Regions from separate parts of the Kitasatospora sp. NPDC057904 genome, predicted to be linked through region 3. Evidence: riboswitches for the same ligand, from Rfam matches in the RefSeq annotation. Region 3 holds a riboswitch; each other region holds the start of a gene.

What was found. Region 3 has a riboswitch for S-adenosylmethionine ahead of thrC (threonine synthase). Riboswitches for the same ligand answer to the same signal wherever they lie in the genome.
Region 1: another riboswitch for S-adenosylmethionine. It lies ahead of ACFVSN_RS07540 (IclR family transcriptional regulator); the one in region 3 lies ahead of thrC (threonine synthase).
Region 2: another riboswitch for S-adenosylmethionine. It lies ahead of ACFVSN_RS22875 (aminotransferase class V-fold PLP-dependent enzyme); the one in region 3 lies ahead of thrC (threonine synthase).

The regions. Positions count from the first base shown of each region.
Region 1 is NZ_JBHVOL010000002.1:466,297-470,535, reverse strand. It holds gene ACFVSN_RS07560 (hypothetical protein) at 1-19, opposite strand, end outside; gene ACFVSN_RS07555 (hypothetical protein) at 46-720, opposite strand; gene ACFVSN_RS07550 (hypothetical protein) at 726-1,142, opposite strand; gene ACFVSN_RS07545 (hypothetical protein) at 1,362-1,658, opposite strand; SAM riboswitch class I at 1,783-1,925, shown strand; gene ACFVSN_RS07540 (IclR family transcriptional regulator) at 2,124-2,837, shown strand; gene ACFVSN_RS07535 (threonine/serine exporter family protein) at 2,900-4,153, opposite strand; gene ACFVSN_RS07530 (DUF664 domain-containing protein) at 4,211-4,239, opposite strand, start outside.
Region 2 is NZ_JBHVOL010000009.1:9,894-14,132, reverse strand. It holds gene ACFVSN_RS22885 (hypothetical protein) at 1-3, shown strand, start outside; gene trpD (anthranilate phosphoribosyltransferase) at 120-1,196, shown strand; SAM riboswitch class IV at 1,306-1,423, shown strand; gene ACFVSN_RS22875 (aminotransferase class V-fold PLP-dependent enzyme) at 1,476-2,840, shown strand; gene ACFVSN_RS22870 (Lrp/AsnC ligand binding domain-containing protein) at 2,851-3,132, opposite strand; gene ACFVSN_RS22865 (rhomboid family intramembrane serine protease) at 3,174-3,956, opposite strand; gene ACFVSN_RS22860 (hypothetical protein) at 4,159-4,239, shown strand, end outside.
Region 3 is NZ_JBHVOL010000057.1:1,528-5,766, forward strand. It holds gene ACFVSN_RS44920 (trehalose-6-phosphate synthase) at 1-1,004, opposite strand, end outside; gene ACFVSN_RS44925 (glucosyl-3-phosphoglycerate synthase) at 1,270-2,298, opposite strand; SAM riboswitch class I at 2,441-2,573, shown strand; gene thrC (threonine synthase) at 2,591-3,871, shown strand; gene ACFVSN_RS44935 (ubiquitin-like small modifier protein 1) at 3,895-4,173, shown strand.

The DNA.
Region 1 (4,239 bases), on a different contig from region 3:
TGATCTTGACGGGCTGCACGGGTCCGAACCCTTCTCTGGTGGTGTTCAGTTGAGGCTCTGCGGTCCTTGCCCGGGTACCACTTCGCACGGGCTCTGGTTGCCGTCGGTGAAGGAATCGGGCCCGACGAACCAGCTGCACCACGTGTAGGCCTCGGGCAGGATGAAGGTCTTCGTCTCGCCGCCGCCGGTGCTTCCGCCGCAGGCGTCGGTCCGCACGGTGCCCGTCGTCCACTTCATGACGACCCCGTACAGGGCGTAGGCGGTGGTGCCGGGCGGCACCTGGATGGCGACCTTGGTGTTGGTGGACTTGGACGAGGTGCGGGAGACGGACGAGTCGGTGCGGTGCTCGTAGTCGAAGACGGCGTTCGCCTGGCCCTCGGCCGCGGGGACGAAGGCCGAGGCGCCGGTGACGAGCGCGGTGCCCGCCACGGCGACGTGGGCCTTGACCGTCGTGCTCTCCGACTCCTGGATGGAGAGGGTCTGTTCGCGGGTGGTGCTCACCGACCAGGTCTCCGTCGAGCCGGTCTGGTTCTGCGACATCTGGGCGTCGACGACCTCCAGTGCCGTGCCGCCGTCCTTGACGTTCGTGTAGACGTAGGAGGTGTCGCATTTCGGCGGAGGGGCGGCCGCGTGGCCGGAGCTGCTGCAGCCGACGAGGGGGGTGAGGAGCGCGACGGTCACGAGGAGCGGCGCCGCGCCGCCCGCCGGTCGGATCGTCATGGTCCTCACCCGACCTTCAGGGAGAGGGACTTGACGACCACGCCGTTGTAGAGCGCCTGGACCTGGACGCTCCCCGCGATGGCGAGGTCGATCCGCTTGGTGTAGACGTGCCGGCCCTGGGCGACCGTGACCGGCAGGCTGCGTGCCTCGGGTTCGGACTGCCCGCCGCGGACCAGGTCGAGTTGTACCGTCCCGCCCGCGCCGCCCGCGTCGGTGATGAAGGCCACGTAGGCGGTCTGGCCGACCGGGAACGTGGTCGAGGCCCCGGTGACCCGCTGCTGCCCGGTGTCGAACCCGGTACCGGTCACGAGGTCCTGCACGCCGTCGTGGGCCTGGCTCGTGCCGGACGAGCAGGCCGCGGCGGCGCACAGCGCCACGGCGACCACCCCCGACCGCACGACCGGACCCTGGCGACCGTTCATGTGCTCGCCCTCCGCTCGGGGACGGTCGAGAAGGGGACCGTCGGTAAAACGGTAGAGCTCCGGTCGCGGCTCGGTGAGGGATATGCGAAGTCGTGGCACTGCCGCTTCGAAACCGTGACAGATGTCCGGATCCGCGACGCGAGCGCCCCGATTCGGAACGGAGGTTTCGGTGATCTTCCTTGAGTGGAACGGAATGTGACGAATGGTCAGGCGGACGCTCTACGGGGCGGCCGTGCCACCCTCGCCCAGGACGGGCGCCACCAGCCGGCCGAGTTCGGCGGCCTGCGGGGCGGGGACGTGGGCGGCCAGGGCCTCGGCGATGGACGCGGCCCACTGCGCGCGGGTGATCCGCCCGAGCAGCAGTGGGAGGTCGCGCTCGGGGGCGAACGCGATCTCCGTCGTCGTGCCCGGGGCGAGGCCGGCGGCCCGTTCGAGCCGCGTCACCTCGTCGCCGTCGTAGAAGCGGATGACGCCGTCCAGGTCGCAGAGCAGGGCGTCGAACGCGAGGTCTGTCATGGCTGGTGATCATGCCAGAGCCCCGCCGACCGGGCCCGGCGGGAGCCGTGCTCCCACGAAGCGGAGGTGTACGGGGTGGGGGGAGTTTGGCGGGCGGGGCGGGGAGTCTTGTATCGTTCCTCGCGAATCATCCAGAGGGGTGGAGGGACCGGCCCTACGAAGCCCCGGCAACTCCCCGTTCGACCCGGCGTCCGAAGTACGCGCCGTGCCGTCCGGGATCAGTGCCAACTCCGGCCTGTCGCCAACGTGGCGCGGGAAAGATGAGGAGACACGGTGCTCTCTGTGCTGTCCTTCGCCCGGGCGCTTCCCGCCCCGGCCCTTCCGCGTACCCGTCTCGTGCCCGGCGCAGGCATCCGGCCGACTTCTCCGGCCCGTTCTCGCTGACCACCCCCGCGCTCCCCGCGGGGAGCCCCCGCGCGCCGAACCCACCCGTCGGCCGCGGATTCGAGACTGGAGTACCCATCCATGGAGCTCACGAGCGGCGTCGGCGTGCTCGACAAGGCCACCGCGATCCTCGCCACCCTGGAGTCCGGGCCCATCACCCTGGCCGGACTCGCCGCCGCCACCGGCCTGGCACGCCCCACCGCCCACCGGCTGGCCGTCGCGCTGGAACACCACCGACTGGTGACCAGGGACCTGCAGGGCCGGTTCGTCCTCGGCCCCCGGCTCGCCGAGCTGTCGGCGGCGGCGGGGGAGGACCGGCTGCTGGCCGCCGCCGGGTCGGTGCTCGTGCACCTGCGCGACGTCACCGGCGAGAGCGCCCAGCTGTACCGCCGTCAGGGCGAGGTCCGGATCTGCGTGGCCGTCGCGGAGCGGCTCTCCGGTCTGCGCGACACGGTGCCGGTGGGGGTCACGCTCCCCATGAAGGTCGGCGCCGCCGCCCAGATCCTGCTCGCCTGGGAGGAGCCGGAGCGCCTCCACCGGGGGCTCCAGGGGGCGCGCTTCACGGCCACGGCCCTCAGCGGCGTACGGCGGCGGGGCTGGGCGCAGTCCATCGGCGAGCGCGAGCTCGGAGTCGCGTCCGTGTCGGCGCCGGTGCGCGGGCCGTCCAACCGGGTGGTGGCCGCGGTCACCGTCTCCGGCCCGATCGAACGGCTCACCCGGCACCCGGGCGCGCGCCTGTCCCAGGCCGTCATCGAGGCGGCGAACCACCTCACCGAGGCGCTGCGCCACCCGTGACCGGCCCGGCCCCGGGCCCGGGGCGTCGGCTCAGGCCCGAGGCCCAGGCCCGGGGCGTCGGCTCAGGTCCGAGGCGCCGGCGTGAGGAGCGTCGGACGGGGAATGCGGCTGATCACCGAGCCGATCAGGGTGCCGATCGACACCCCGAAGACCGCCGAGACGGCCGCCAGCACCGACTGGGCCCCGTTGCCCACCTCGATCTGGGCGGTGTTCAGCAGGCCGAAGGAGCCCGGCACGACGATCCAGAACGCCGGCAGGTAGAGCACCTGCCAGAGCGGGCCGCCCGGCAGCCAGTGCACCAGGGTGGCGGCGACCGCGGCGGAGACCGCCCCGGCCAGGCCGCCGATCGCCGCGCCGTGCTCCGAGCCGATGACGACCTGGACGGTGACGCTCACCGCGATCACCGCGACGATCCACGGAACGGCGCTCGGCGGGGTGTTCACGTTGATCACGACGCCCGCGACGGCGATCGCGAGACCGAGCCCGATCACCCACCAACTCGGCTTGGCCACCTGCACGTTGGCCAGCGCCGAGGCGGGCATGCCGATCGCGGTGGTGGCGGCGGCCACCCCGGCGAGGAACAGTGCGAGCTGCACCGCGCCGGACACCAGCCGGGCCGTCCCGGCGCTGGCCGAGCCCGCGGCGATCTCCGACAGGCCGGTGACCAGCAGCCCGCCCGGCAGCAGGATCGCCAGCGTGGCGACGATCGTCCGCAGCGGGCCGTCCAGCAGCGAGGCCTGCGCGAGCGCCAGGACGAGCAGTGCGACGAGGAACCCGGCCGTGACGGGCAGCAGCGGCCGCAGGGACGGCAGGCGCCGGGCGAGCACGGTCAGTCCCGCGACGACCAGCGAGCCGGCCCCGGCCGCCAGCACGTTCGCCGCGGCCGGCTGCAGGAACATGCAGACCCCGACCCCGACCGGCAGCGCCCCGAGGTCCGCCACCCACGTCGGCCAGCGGGCCGGCGCCCGGCGGATCGCGTCCAGCTCGGCGAGCGCCCGCGGCCCGTCGAGCCCGCCGGCGCGCAGCCGGTGCACCAGGTGGAGGACGTCGGCCGTCTGCTCGAAGCGCAGCGCGGCGCCGACGGGCCGGAACGCGGTGGCGTCGTCCGTGCCCAGCGAGACGAACAGCCCGTTGGTCAGGGCGGCGACCTGCACCCCGGGAGCCCCCAGCGCCCGCCCCAGGCCGTGGAGTTCCTCCTCGACGTCATGGACGGGCAGACCACCGCCCAGGAAGGCGTCGCCCAGTTCGAGCAGGAGGCGGCGGAGCGGGTCGGGCGGGGCGGCGGTGCCCCGGACCGGGGGAGACGTGCGTGACATGGCACGTATCGTCCCATCCCGCCCGATTCGGTCCGACCGTGCCCTTCTTCCGGGCGGTCAGCCCCCGCCCAGGAGCCCGCGTACGT
Region 2 (4,239 bases), on a different contig from region 3:
TGAGCGGCGCCGTCTCAGTACTAGAGAAGACAGGGCCGGAGGTACCCCGCCGCTCGATAGGCTGACTCCATCCGTACGGACGTCCCCCCTGGGGGAACCGACAAAAGCTGGAGTCAGCCATGGTGAACGTGAACCCTGCGAACGGTGGTACCGACCCCGCGCAGGTGGTCCGCACCTGGCCGGACCTCCTGGCGGCGCTGTTGAAGGGGGAGGACCTCGACCGCTCGGCCACCGCGTGGGCGATGGACCGGATCATGAGCGGCGAGGCGTCCCCCGTCCAGGTCGCCGGGTTCATGGTGGCGCTGCGGGCCAAGGGCGAGACGGTCGACGAGATCAGCGGCCTGGTGGACGCGATGTACGCGCACGCCGAGCCGCTGGACATCCCGGGCCCGGCGGTGGACATCGTCGGCACCGGCGGCGACCGCGCCAAGACCGTCAACATCTCCACGATGTCCGCGATCGTCGCGGCGGCCGCCGGTGCCAAGGTGGTCAAGCACGGCAACCGGGCGTCCTCCTCGGCGAGCGGGTCGTCGGACGTGCTGGAGAAGCTCGGCGTCGCCCTGGACCTGTCGGCCCGGCGGGTCGCCGAGGTGGCCGAGGAGGTCGGGCTCACCTTCTGCTTCGCGGCGAAGTTCCACCCGTCGATGCGGCACGCCGCCACCGCCCGGCGCGACCTCGGGGTGCCGACCGCGTTCAACATCCTCGGCCCGCTGACCAACCCGGCGAAGGTCACCGCGCACGCCGTCGGCTGCTTCGACACCCGGCTCGCCGGGCTGATCGCGGGCGTCCTCGCCCGGCGCGGCTCCACGGCGCTGGTCTTCCGCGGCGACGACGGCCTGGACGAGCTGACCGTCACCACGACGTCGCAGGTGTGGATCGTGCGGGACGGCATCGTCACCGAGACCGCCTTCGACCCGCGGGACGTCGGCATCGAGCTCGTCGGCATCGAGGCGCTCCGCGGGGCGGACGCCTCCTACAACGCCGAGGTCGCGCGCAGGCTGCTGGCCGGGGAGCGCGGGCCGGTGCGGGACGCCGTCCTGCTCAACACGGCGGCGGCGCTGGTGGCGCTGGACCTGACGGACGCGCCGCTCGCCGAGCAGCTGGCGGCCGGCATGGAGCGGGCCGCGGCGGCCGTGGACTCGGGCGCGGCGCAGGAGCTGCTGCGGCGCTGGTCGGAGGCCACCGGCCGGGACTGACAAGCGAGTTGAGGGGCCCGTGGCAGTTCGTCGCCGCGGGCCCCTTCGGCTGTCCGGATGGTGGATGCCTGTTTGACCACCGGGCGGACGCGACCTAGAGTCCTGTCCAGGTCATGAGTGACAGCGACAAGCCCCAGCTTGCTGTCCGGCAACCCTCCGTCCGTGGCGGGGTGCCCTGGGTGAGGACCGGGCCGCGCGGCGAACCGTCCGCGAGGCAAGCGCGGACGCCCGACGACTAGCACTCCCGGGGTCCCTCGACCTCCGAAGGAGTGCATCCTCGTGTCCCTTGCCACCGAAATCTGCGCCCCCCTGGCCGTCCTCGGCCACGACGTCCAGGTGCCGCTCGCCAACGGCGAGAAGGTCGGCTACGCGCCGCTCGACTACGCGGCCAGCTCGCCGGCGCTGCAGCGGGTGTGGGACGACGTCGCCGCGTACGCCCCCTACTACGGCAGCGTGCACCGCGGCGCCGGGTACCTCTCGCAGCTGTCCACCGACCTGTTCGAGCAGAGCCGCCGGACCGTCGGCGAGTTCCTCGGCCTGCGCGAGGGCGACCAGGTGGTCTTCACCCGGGCCACCACCGACTCGCTCAACCTGCTCGCCGCCGCGCTGCCGGCCGGCACCCGGGTGTTCGCGTTCGAGACCGAGCACCACGCCTCGCTGCTGCCCTGGGCCCACGCCGGGCTCGACGTCACCTACCTGCGCGCTCCCCGCTCGCACGCCGAGGCCGTCGCCGCGCTGGACGCCGCGCTCGCCGGGGCGCCCGAGGGCCCGAAGCTGCTGTGCGTCACCGGCGCCTCGAACGTCACCGGCGAGCTGTGGCCGGTCGCCGAGCTCACCGCGACCGCGCACCGGCACGGCGCCCGGGTGGTGCTGGACGCCGCGCAGCTCGCCCCGCACCACCGGGTCTCGGTGGCCGAGCTGGACGTCGACTGGATCGCCTTCTCAGGCCACAAGATCTACGCGCCGTTCGGTGCCGGGGTGCTGGCCGGCCGGGCGGACTGGCTGGACGCGGCCGAGCCGTACCTGGCCGGCGGCGGCGCGACCCGGACGGTGGCCCGGGAGGCCGACGGCTCGGTGGCCGTCCAGTGGCACACCGGCCCGGCCCGGCACGAGGCCGGCTCGCCGAACGTCATCGGCGCCTACGCCATCGCGTCCGCCTGCCGGGCGCTGAGCGAGGCCGGCTTCGACGCGCTGGAGGCCCGCGAGCAGGCGCTGATCGCCCGGCTCACGGCCGGGCTGGCGGAGATCCCGCAGGTCAAGGTGCTGAGCCTGTTCGGCTCCGACTCGGCGCGGGTGGGCGTGCTGTCCTTCGTCGTCCGGGGCTGGAACAGCTCGCACTTCTCGGCCGCGCTCTCCGCCGAGTACGGCATCGGCGTGCGCGACGGGCTGTTCTGCGCGCACCCGCTGGTGCGCACGCTGCTCGGCGACGAGGACGTGGCGCCGTCCGAGTGCGGCGCGCCGGAGCCGTCGCTGCCGGGCGAGCGCAGCCTGAACGCCATCCGGGTCAGCTTCGGCGCCGGGACCCCGGACGAGCACGTCGACCGCTTCCTGACCGCCGTCCGCGAGCTGGTCACGGACGGCGCGGCGTGGAACTACCGGAACGAGGGCGGCCGTTGCGTCGCCGACACTCGCCGTGAGGACTGAGGACTGAGGACTACTCGTCCAGGCCGAGCGCGAACGCGGCCTCCAGGTCGTGCTGGGAGTAGGTGCGGAAGGCGATCTGGGTCTCGGTGTGGGCGACGCCCGGGACCTTGTTCAGCCGGCCCGGGATGACGTCGGCCAGGTCGTCGTGCTTGCGCACCCGCACCATCGCGACCAGGTCGTAGCCGCCGGTCACCGAGTACACCTCGCTGACGCCCTCGATGGCGGCGATGGCCTCGGCGATCTCCGGGATGCGGTCGACACTGGTCTTGATCAGGACGATGGCGGTGATCACTGTTCCGGCTCCTTCGTGGGGTGGCGCCAGCGTATCGGGCCTCAGCCGCGTCGTCTCGGGGGGTGACCGACGACGGTGCAGGCGTAGAGGAAGCCGGCGCAGAAGCCGATCACGTGGACCAGGTAGGCGACCCCGGGCCCGGCCGAGTGCACCGACCACCACTGCAGGGCGAACCAGAGGCCCAGCACGAGCCAGGCCGGGAACCGCAGCGGCAGGAAGAGCAGCAGCGGGACGAGCGTCGTCACCCGGGAGCGCGGGTGGAAGCGCAGGTAGGCGCCCAGGACGGCGGAGATCGCGCCGGAGGCTCCGATCAGGACGCGGGTGGAGTCCGCCGAGTGCGCCTCGGCGAGGGCGAAGCCGTACGTCGCGAGGCTCCCGGCGGCCAGGTAGAAGAGGAGGAAGCGGGCCCGGCCGACCCGCCGTTCGACGGTGGGGCCGAAGACGTGGAGGAAGAGCAGGTTGCCGGCCAGGTGCAGCCAGCCGGCGTGCAGGAAGAGGCCGGTGAGGACGGAGACGGCCGGGCGCTTGCCCGGCGTGGGAGCGGCCGGGCAGCCGGGGGCCGGGTCCGGGGCCTCGGCGAGCTGTTCGGCCGTCAGCGGGCGCCCGGCCAGCAGTTCGGCGGGGACGGCGCCCCAGCGCTGCTCGTACCGCTGCTCGGCGCAGAGCCGGGCCTGCCCGGTGCCGTAGAGGGGGTTGAGTCCGGCGGCCGGCCCGAACAGGAAGACCAGGGTGTTGAGCGCGATCAGGGCGTAGGTGACCGCCGGGGCGGGCACCGCGGGGCCGCCGTCCCGCGCGTCGGTGTGGCCGGGGGCCGCGAGCGCCATGCGGCCAAGCATCCCTCCGCGGGCCCTCCGTGACACCGCGCTGTACGGCAGGTGGGCTAGCCGTCCCGATCGCCCGAACCGGTGGCCGTGATGGTTGCCCCAGGCAATAGGCTTGGGGCGGGCATTCCCGCCTCCCGCCGCCGATGCCGGGGCTCCGGGGGGAGCGCCTAGCCCACCCAGGGACCACCCGAGAGGACCCCCGATGACCGTCCCCGCTCTGACCGCCGAGACGCGTTGGCGCTGCACCCTGTGCGGCAACCTCACCCGCTTCGACGTGACCCGC
Region 3 (4,239 bases):
GACGGGTAGGCGAAGGCGATGTGCACGACGCGGTCGTGCCACTCCGGGCGCGTGCGCAGGAGGTGGCGGTAGGCGAGCAGGCCCCGGACGATGTTCTTGCTGAGTTCGGTGCGGTCGACCCGGACGATCGTGCGCCGGTCGCCGACGGCCTCGCGCAGGGCGGCGAGGCGCTCGTCGACGTCCGGGCGGTGGGCGCGCTCGCGCAGGAAGTCGGCGTCGGCGCCCAGGGCGTGCACGCCGAGGCGGGTCGTGCGGCCGTCGTGGGTGATGGTGAGGGCGTCGTGGTCGACGGTCGCGTGCAGGATCTCCTCGCAGCACGCGGCGAAGGCCCTCGCCCAGCGTTCGGTGAGGAAGCCGGCCCGGTCGGCGCCGAGGATGCCGGTGAGGACGGCCCTGGCCACGTCGTCCGGGAGGAGCCGGAAGTACTCGGGCGGGGCCCACGGGGTGTGGGAGAAGTGGCCGATGCGAAGGTCGGGGCGGGCCGCGCGGAGCAGGGCCGGGGTGAGGGACAGGTGGTAGTCCTGGACCAGGACGGCGGCGTTCGGGGCGGCCTCGGCCGCGAGGGCGTCCGAGAAGGCCCGGTTGTACGTCTCGTAGGCGGCCCACTCGGTGCGGAAGCCCGCGTCGAAGGCGGGGGCGGTGGGCGTGGCGTAGAGCAGGTGGCTGACGAACCAGAGGGTCGAGTTGGCGACGCCGTTGTAGGCGCGGGCGAAGGTCTCCGGGTCGATGTCCAGCATCCGGACGGCCTGTCCGCCGACGTCGTGGCCGGCCAGGTCGAGGCGGCCGTGGGGGGCTTCGCGGGCGGCCCGGCGGTCCGCGTCGCCCAGGGCGGCGCACACCCAGACGGCGTTCGGGTCGTCGATCGCGGAGAGGCCGGAGACCAGGCCTCCGCCACCGCGTTTGAGGGTCAGCGTGCCGTCGTCCGCGGTGCTGAAGGAGACCGGTCCGCGGTTGGACGCCACCAGCACGGTCGCGCTCGAACGTTTGGTCGATGAATCGGCCATGAGTCCTCTTCTGGGTCTACCCGTTCACCCTTCGGGGTGGAATCCGAGCGTACGGCGGAGCGGAGCGCAGCGCGGCCGTACCGTCGAAGACCTGCGACATGCAGCGGTCAGGGCTTGGCCGCCATGAGGCTCCGCAGGGGTCGAGTGGGAAGCCTCCTCGTCGAGAGGGGGAGGAGTCACGGTTGGTACGTTGCCGGTCGGCAGACGTCGCAAACCAATCGCCGGACAACCGGCGAGATCGCAGCGGCCGCACTGTTCGGGTCTGTCACCCGTCGGTGCGGCGCTTCGCGTACTCGGGGACGGTGTGCATCGGGGGGCGTTCCGTGGCCGTCACGGGGTGCGTGTGGGCGGTGAACGCGCGGGTCTCCGGGTCGCGGGTGAACTGGGTGAGCAGCGGGTGGACGAGGTCGGCCGACGCCTTGAGGCGGTGGGCGCGGTCGAGGCGTTCCAGCGCGGTCCGGTAGATGGTGGCGGCCATCCGGCCGAGGGCCTGGCCGTCCTGGTGGCGGTGGTGGCGGACGCCGACGTCGACCTGGGCCAGGGCGTCGAGGCCGACGAGCTCCAACGCGTCGACCAGGAGGCCGAGTTCGACGCCGTAGCCGGTGGGGAAGGGCAGCCGTTCGAGCAGTACGCGGCGGGCCGCGTACTCGCCGCCGAGCGGCTGGACGAAACCGGCGAGTTCCGGCCAGTGCAGGTTGAGGAGGGGGCGGGCGACCAGTTCGGTCACCCGGCCACCGCCGGCCGGGAAGACCGCGTCGGGGTCCCCGGCGGAGCCGCTGACTTCGAGCGGGCGGTCGTACATGGCCTTGACCAGCTGGATGTCCGGCTCGGTGAGCAGCGGGCCGACGGTGCCGGAGACGAAGGCGGGGTCGAACTCGCGCAGGTCGGCGTCGACGAAGCAGACGATGTCGCCGCGGGTGACCAGCAGCGAGCGCCACAGCACCTCGCCCTTGCCGGGCACGGCGGGCAGCCGGGGCAGGATCCCGTCGCGCGGCACGACCCGGGCGCCGGCCGCGGCGGCCACGGCGGCGGTGTCGTCGGCGGAGCCGGAGTCGACGACGACGAGCTCGTCGACGAGGGGGAGGCGCTCCATCAGCTCGCGCCGGATCGTGCGGACGATGTCGCCGACGGTGGCCGCCTCGTCGAGGGCGGGCAGGACGACGCTGACGGTGTGGCCGGTGCGGCGCTTGGCCGCCAGGAGGGTGTCGACCGGCCGGTCGGCCGCACTCCACGAGCGGCGGCCCAGCCAGGAGGCCGCCTGCGGGAGGAGTGCGGGGGTCGGTTCGGCGGGCACGGGACTCTCCTCGGCGGATCGGGGTGGAACGGGCCATCTCGCGTGGCGGACGGTCCCTTTCGGGCTCGGCGCCTTCGGATACAGTCTTCGTACAGCGGTCGGACCTTCGCACGCCGGGGTCACCGCTGACGACAACTTCACATGCTCATCCAGAGGGACTGAGGGAACGGCCCGTTGACGTCCCGGCAACCTTCTCGCGCGGCTTTCACCAGGCCCCGGCGGGACAGGTGCCAATTCCGGCCCGTGGTGCGCCCGCACCACGGGGAAGATGAGGAGAGAGGCCTCCGCCATCATGGCTATCGACACAGTCGCACCCGCATCCGTGGATCTCGGCCCCGCCACCGCCCTGTCCTGTCGGGAGTGCGGCACCCGCTTCCCGCTCGGTCCGAGCTTCGCCTGTGTGGAGTGCTTCGGGCCGCTGGAGATCGCGTACGAGTTCGGGAGCGAGGCCGCCGAGGAGCTGCGCAAGCGCATCGAGGCCGGGCCCGCGTCGATCTGGCGCTACGCGCCGCTGCTGCCGGTGCCCGCGGACGTCGCTTCGAAGCCGAACCTGAATCCCGGCTGGACCCCGCTGGTCAAGGCGGACAACCTCGGTCGCGAGCTCGGGTTCACCGCGAACCTGTACGTGAAGGACGACTCGGGGAACCCGACGCACTCGTTCAAGGACCGCGTGGTGGCCTGCGCGATCGAGGCCGCGCGCGCCTTCGGCTACACCACGCTCTCCTGCTCGTCGACCGGCAACCTGGCCGGTGCGGTGGGTGCGGCGGCGGCCCGGGCCGGGTTCCGCTCGTGCGTGTTCATCCCGCACGACCTGGAGCAGGGCAAGGTCGTCATGGCCGGTGTGTACGGCGGCGAGCTGGTCGGCATCGAGGGCAACTACGACGACGTGAACCGCTTCTGCTCGGAGCTGATCGGCGACCCGGCCGGCGAGGGCTGGGGCTTCGTCAACGTCAACCTCCGCCCGTACTACGGCGAGGGCTCCAAGACGCTCGCGTACGAGATCTGCGAGCAGCTCGGCTGGCGGCTGCCGGAGCAGATCGTCATCCCGATCGCCTCGGGCTCGCAGCTCACGAAGATCGACAAGGGCCTGCAGGAGCTGATCAAGCTCGGGCTGGTCGAGGACCGGCCGTACCGGATCTTCGGCGCCCAGGCCGAGGGCTGCTCGCCGGTCTCCGCGGCGTTCAAGGCCGGCCGGGACGTGATCAAGCCGGTGAAGCCGGACACCATCGCCAAGTCGCTGGCGATCGGCAACCCGGCGGACGGCCCGTACGTGCTGGACATCGCGCGGCGCACCGGCGGAGCGGTCGAGGACGTCACCGACGCCGAGGTGGTGGCCGCCATCCGGCTGCTGGCCCGCACCGAGGGCATCTTCGCCGAGACCGCGGGCGGGGTGACCGTCGGCGTGCTCAAGAAGCTGGTCGAGACCGGGCAGCTGGATCCGGCCAAGGAGACCGTCGCGATCAACACCGGTGACGGCCTCAAGACCCTGGACGCCGTCGCCGATGCCGGGATGACCGCGGTCATCCGCCCGACGCTGGAGTCCTTCCGCACCGCCGGCCTCGCGTCCGCCTGATTCCCCCACGAGGAGAGCCACCCATGAGCGCCACCGTCCGCATCCCCACCATCCTGCGCACCTACACCGGCGGGTCCGCCGAGGTCACCGCCGACGGCGGGACCCTGGGCGACGTCATCGCCGACCTGGAGAAGAACCACGCGGGCATCTCCGCGCGCATCCTGGACGACACCGGCAAGCTGCGCCGTTTCGTGAACGTGTACGTGAACGACGACGACGTGCGATTCGCCGAGGGACTGGCGACCGAGATCAAGGACGGTGCCAGCGTCTCGATCATTCCGGCGGTGGCCGGCGGCTGCTGAGCCGCGCCCCGCTCCGACCGGCCGCCCGCGCGCACGGAATTCCGCATTCCGTGCGCGCGGGGGGGC